2 regions of the Pseudomonas sp. 5Vm1k genome follow, and region 1 is predicted to be linked to the other one. Evidence: predicted binding sites of a transcription regulator. Region 1 holds the regulator's gene; the other holds the start of a gene.

Region 1 (3,205 bases):
AACCGCGAAAAATTGCATTGAGCAAGTCCGCATCATCAGGTCGGCTTTCCAGCTCGACCAGCTGTTCGGACAGTTGCTCTAGAATCTCGCCGGCCTCAACCAGGAAATCCTGAAGGATCTCTTCATCGGCGCCGAAGCTCATTAAGGGGGTGCTCCTAAGGTCTAAAAACCTAAAAAACCTAAAATTCTAAAACTCTAAAATCCCAGGCTGGATAACAAATCGTCCACATCGTCCTGACCGGACACAACATCTTCTCTTTTATCGGCATGAATCTGCGGACCTTCACCCTGCGAGAGATGTTTTTGCGGATCTTTTTCAGCCAGCATCGCTTCACGGTCATGTTCGATACCCGCAAAGCGGTCTACCTGACTGGCCATGAGCACGAGCTTGAGCAGGTTGCTTTCAACTTCGGTGACCAATTGGGTCACGCGCTTGATCACTTGACCGGTGAGGTCCTGGTAATCCTGAGCCAGCAGAATGTCGTTCAGGTTGCTCGACACCGTGCGATTGTCTTCGCTGCTGCGTGTCAGGAAACCGTCGACCCGCCGCGCCAGCTCGCGAAACTCTTCAGCCCCGACTTCGCGACGCATGAACCGTCCCCAGTCGGTGCTCAACGCCTGGGCTTCCTGGCTCAGGCCATTGACCAGCGGTGTGGCGTTTTCCACCAGGTCCATGGTGCGGTTGGCAGCGGCCTCGGTGAGCTTGACCACATAACCCAGACGCTCGGTGGCGTCCGTGATCTGCGAGACTTCCTCGGCTTGCGGCATGTTTGGGTCAATCTGGAAATTGACGATCGCGCTATGCAGCTCACGAGTGAGCTTGCCCACTTCCTGGTACAGGCCGCGGTCACGGGTCTGGTTGAGCTCATGGATCAGTTGCACAGCGTCGCCGAACCTGCCTTTTTCAAGGCTTTCGACCAATTCGACCGCATGTTTTTTCAGGGTCGATTCAAAATCGCCCTGTGAAGATTCGTTATGCTCCATAGCTCCCCCGTGGCGCAGTTGCTCAACCGATGCGTTCGAAAATCTTCTCGATTTTTTCTTTCAACGCCTGGGCCGTGAAGGGTTTGACCACATAGCCGTTAACACCGGCCTGGGCCGCTTCGATGATCTGTTCGCGCTTGGCTTCAGCGGTCACCATCAGCACTGGCAAGTGCTTGAGTTTTTCATCGGCGCGCACGTGGCGCAGCAGGTCGATACCGGTCATGCCAGGCATGTTCCAGTCTGTTACCAGAAAGTCGATGCTGCCGCTGTTGAGAACCGGAATGGCAGTAGTGCCATCGTCAGCCTCGACCGTGTTGGTGAACCCAAGGTCACGCAACAGGTTTTTAATGATCCGCCGCATCGTTGAGAAGTCATCAACGATGAGGATTTTCATGTTCTTGTCCAATTCGACCTCCAAGCAGTCTTAAACGCGCCCAGCACCTGGACGCGCCATTTCAATCAATCCGGCAAAGCACTCAAATGACTGTCTGGAGCACAACAGATCGAGACCGCTGCAGTTCAACACCACACCAGCCTCGTTCGCAGTGTCCCCACACTGCCTTCAGCGCGCTCGCCACTCCCCCAAACGCCCCCGCAAACGGGCCGCGCACTGGCTGTGTAACTGGCTGACACGCGATTCACTGACGCCAAGGACTTCACCGATTTCCTTGAGGTTCAGCTCTTCGTCGTAGTACAGCGCCAACACCAGTCGCTCACGCTCCGGCAAATTGGCAATCGCGTCCGCCAATGCAGCCTGGAAGCGTTCATCTTCCAGATCGCGTGACGGCTCCAGATGAGCACTGGCGCCATCCTCGTGCAGCCCTTCGTGTTCGCCGTCCTGCAAAAGGTCGTCGAAACTGAACAGGCGGCTGCCCAAGGTATCGTTCAAAATCCCGTAATAATCGTCGAGACTCAATTGGAGTTCGGCCGCAACCTCGTGATCTTTAGCATCACGGCCGGTTTTAGCTTCAATCGAGCGAATTGCGTCGCTGACCATGCGGGTATTGCGGTGGACCGAACGTGGTGCCCAGTCCCCCTTGCGTACTTCATCGAGCATCGCGCCACGGATTCGAATGCCCGCGTACGTTTCGAAACTCGCGCCTTTGCTGGCGTCGTATTTGGTCGACACTTCAAGCAGGCCAATCATCCCGGCCTGGATCAGGTCTTCCACCTGGACACTGGCCGGCAAACGCGCCAGCAAGTGGTAAGCAATGCGTTTGACCAGTGGCGCGTAACGCTCGATCAGCTCGTATTGCGCATCACGTGCCGATTTCTTGTAGAGGTTGTAGCCACTGGCTGTCATAGGACGGGTCCTGCGGTCTGTTGCACGAGACGCTCGACGAAAAATTCCAGGTGCCCGCGCGGGTTCGCCGGCAGCGGCCAGGTGTCGACCTTCTGCGCAATCGCCTTGAACGCCAGGGCGCACTTGGAGCGTGGAAAGGCTTCGTAGACGGCGCGTTGCTTCTGCACGGCCTTGCGCACGCTTTCGTCATAAGGCACGGCGCCGACGTATTGTAAGGCGACGTCGAGGAAGCGGTCTGTGACCTTGGTCAACTTGGCGAACAGGTTGCGACCTTCTTGCGGGCTCTGGGCCATGTTGGCCAGGACGCGGAAGCGGTTCATGCCGTAATCGCGGTTCAGCAACTTGATCAGGGCATAGGCGTCAGTGATGGAGGTCGGCTCGTCGCAGACCACCAGCAACACTTCCTGGGCGGCGCGGACAAAACTGACTACCGAGTCACCAATACCCGCAGCGGTGTCGATCACCAATACGTCGAGGTTGTCGCCGATATCGCTGAAAGCCTGGATCAGGCCGGCGTGTTGGGCCGGGCTCAGATGAACCATGCTCTGGGTGCCGGACGCGGCCGGGACGATACGAATACCGCCGGGGCCCTGCAACAGAACGTCGCGCAGCTCGCAGCGGCCTTCGATAACGTCGGCCAGGGTACGTTTGGGAGTCAGTCCCAGCAGAACGTCGACGTTCGCCAGCCCCAGATCGGCATCCAGCAGCATGACGCGCCGGCCGAGCTCAGCTAGAGCCAGGGACAAGTTCACTGACACGTTAGTCTTCCCGACGCCACCTTTGCCGCCGGTCACCGCGATCACCTGTACGGGATGCATGCTGCCCATGTTATTTCTTTACCTTGTCTTGCATAGACGGAGGCCACATTACTGGCTGCGCGTTCATCAACTGAACAATGCATGGCAGACCATCGATGTA
Region 2 (3,205 bases), on a different contig from region 1:
TGATCTTTAAGTGCACCGGCACCGGTGGCCATCGCCAGATCAAGGATCGGGATGGTCGCCCCACGAATATTTGCCACACCGCACACGACGGGACTGGACTTGGGCATCAGAGTCAGTTTGGGGCATTGCAGCACCTCACGAACCTTGAACACGTTGATCCCGTACAGCTGCTGCCCGTCGAGACGGAACAACAACAGCTCCAGGCGATTCTGCCCTACCAGTTGCGTGCGCTGGTTTACCGAATCCATTACACCAGCCATGCCCAGACTCCTACACCAACAACGCTAAGTTGTGTTGCGACGCACATTCATCACTAAACGGCACGGCGCTTGCTTTTTAACCCGTATGAACGAACAAACGACATTTTTCCGACACCTGACATCAAACTACCGCAAATTGCTTTGCGTGGTGTCGGCTGTTTGCCTGTTGCCCCTTGGCAGCCCTGCCGTTGCTGACGCGGTTACCTTGCCTGACATGCTTATCGGCGTCACTCAGGGCTTTCTTGAATTCACCGTAGAAGACTATCTGGCCACCAGTCAAACGGAAGGTCGCTACGAAATCGAGGTAAAACAACTCGATCCGCGACTGCGCATGCCCATGTGCGACAAGGAATTGACAGCCTCGCTGGAGAGCCCGGCCACCCCGATTGGCCGGGTAACCGTCAAAGTCCGCTGTGAGGGGAGCTCCCCCTGGACAGTGTTCGTACCCGCTCAAGTGCGCCTGTTTCGAGACGTTGTCATCACCACTCGCCCACTCAAGCGCGCCGGCATTATCGAACCCGGCGACGTCGCACTACGCGAACGAGATATCAGCCTTATCAACCAGGGCTATTTCACCTCCGTCGACCAGGCCATCGGACAGAAACTTACCCGACCAACGGTCGGTGATCAGGTCATTACGCTGGTCCATCTGGAACAGGCAGAAGTCGTACGCAAAGGTGACCAGGTGGTGATTACCGCCCGCAGTGGTACGCTCAGTGTGCGCATGCCGGGCGAAGCGCTGTCCAATGGCGGCCTGGCCGAGCAGATACGGGTTAAAAACCTCAATTCCATGCGAGTCATCAAGGCGCAAGTCACCGCGCCCGGCCAAGTGGAAGTGTCCATGTAGAGGCTAAGCTATGGCGCTCTGGCAGGCTGTTACCTAAACTGTGCCCATGCAGCGCTGGCGCATGCAGCTCATTGCATAAATGAGCCTAAAGTTTTCGCAGGTATTGCCGAAAACATGGCAAGCGTCCAAATACCCAGAGGTTTTTTTATCATGGTCATCGATTTCAGCCGTTTAAACAGCTCCTCGTCACTTACGGGCAGTACACGTACCAGCGTTGCCAAGGAAACCGCCGACGCCGGCAAATCCGCGCCGCTGAATACCCCGGCCGAACAGGCCAGTACCGTCAAAAGCGGGGAATCGGTACATCTCAGCAATGAGGCTCAACAGTTGCAGAAGGTCACTGACAAGCTGCGCGATCAGCCTGCCGTCGACAACGCCCGTGTGGCCGAGTTGAAAGCAGCGATTGCCGATGGCAGCTATAAAGTCGACAGCAGCCGTGTAGCCAGCAAACTGCTCAACTTCGAAGCCCAGCGCTAGGCCATCGCCTGCGCCAGGCTTTTGGACGCTTAAAACCCAAGGCCAGCCATGCACGACACTAATCTACTGCAACTGATCACCGACGACTTTGCTCCAGCGCAACGCTTGCTGGAGTTACTGCAAACCGAGTCCCTCGCCTTGCACGGTCGCGACATGCCGCTGCTCGAAGAAATTCTGGCGCAGAAACAGGCATTGATCATTTTGCTCGAACAGCATGGCCGCAAGCGCAGCGAAATCCTCGCCAGCCTCAACCTGCCCATCACTCGCAGTGGCCTGGAGCAACTCGCCGCCCATTCGAGCATTGGCGATCAGTTGCTGGAACAAAGCGATGTACTGACCGATCTTCTGGCTCAATGCCAGGCGGCCAACGTCAAGAATGGCCAGTCGATTCTGATGCAGCAGGCCGCCACGGCCAATCAGCTGAAAATCCTCACCGGGGGCGAACCTCCAGCGCTCTATGATGCCCGCGGGTCAACCGCCAAGATGGCAAAGCCACGCCCGCTCAGCCAGGCTTGATACCTCGCCAATGAGCACGCCCTATCAAGACGCGAAACATACTGGCAGAATGCCCGCCAGTAGTCATATTTTGTCTGGAGATTGATGAACCGTGTTCAATGCCTCAAGCGCGGAAGACGCTCCGCAACCACCCAAGGTGCTCACCACACCTCTGGAGATCTCCGGCAACCTTCGGCAGCTGCAAGACAGCCATGACCCGCTGATCATCACGTTCCATGAGCGCAGCCAGCGCTTCCAGAGCTATCTGGTGGACCTTGATCGTGACAGCAACATGATCGCCCTGGATGAAATGATCCCCCGCGACGGTGAACGCTACCTGCTGGCCGGCGAACCCTTCAAGGTCGAAGGCTTTCACGACGGCGTGCGCATTGCCTGGGAAAGTAACGGTCCACTGACCATCGACGAGTCCGGCGGTGGTCGTTGCTACCGTGGCGCGCTGCCTTCCGAGGTTGTGTACCACCAACGTCGCAATGCCTTTCGCGCCGCGTTGAAGCTGGCGCAACTGGTCAATGTCGAGCTGGGTGGTGAAAAGCTCAAGGCACCGATCGGCGGCAAGTTGCTGGACATCTCCGCCACGGGCTGCAAGCTGCGCTTCGAAGGCGACATCACCTCCAGCCTGCAACTGGGCCAGGTCTACGACCGCTTTGTCGCCGCCCTGCCCTTTGGCAGCATGACCGCCCCGGTTGAACTGCGTTACCTGCACTTCGAAGAAAGAATCTCCACCACCTTCGCCGGCGTACGCTTTCACAACATGAGCGGCCTGGTGCAACGGCAGGTCGAGCGCTTCGTCTATCAGCTGCAACGCGAAGCCCGACGTTTCGACAAAGATGACATGTGATTTCTCGGAATAAAGTGCCGGCGCTTCAATAAAAAACGGGCAGTCCCTTGCGGTGACTGCCCGTTTTTTTATGCCCCGATTTTAAGGCCTGGCCTCGGTGAAGCTTTGTTCGCGACCGGTGTCAGGGTCTTCCGGATCCTGTGGTTCTTGCGGGGACGGATCTGTTTCAGGTTCGGGCTCTGGCTCAGGTTCGATCGGATTCTGCATCTGATCCTGCACCACTTGCTCATCGACCCGTGGGTCAAGAGCTGCCACCAGTGGCGAACT

The links. The regulator FliA, encoded in region 1, starts transcription of late flagellar genes. The targets are predictions, from matches to a motif close to CTAAAGTTTNNNNNNNNNNNGCCGNTAA.
Region 2: flgM (flagellar biosynthesis anti-sigma factor FlgM) is a predicted target of FliA. The motif match lies at 1,193-1,220, and genes of this name have one in related genera.

The regions. Positions count from the first base shown of each region.
Region 1 is NZ_JBSPCZ010000005.1:131,787-134,991, reverse strand. It holds gene ACWIKB_RS11990 (chemotaxis protein CheA) at 1-142, opposite strand, end outside; gene ACWIKB_RS11985 (protein phosphatase CheZ) at 196-984, opposite strand; gene ACWIKB_RS11980 (chemotaxis response regulator CheY) at 1,007-1,378, opposite strand; gene fliA (RNA polymerase sigma factor FliA) at 1,547-2,287, opposite strand; gene fleN (flagellar synthesis regulator FleN) at 2,284-3,114, opposite strand.
Region 2 is NZ_JBSPCZ010000027.1:9,775-12,979, reverse strand. It holds gene ACWIKB_RS31035 (chemotaxis protein CheV) at 1-260, opposite strand, end outside; gene flgA (flagellar basal body P-ring formation chaperone FlgA) at 346-1,107, shown strand; gene flgM (flagellar biosynthesis anti-sigma factor FlgM) at 1,258-1,584, shown strand; gene ACWIKB_RS31020 (flagella synthesis protein FlgN) at 1,633-2,100, shown strand; gene ACWIKB_RS31015 (flagellar brake protein) at 2,192-2,938, shown strand; gene ACWIKB_RS31010 (MFS transporter) at 3,020-3,205, opposite strand, start outside.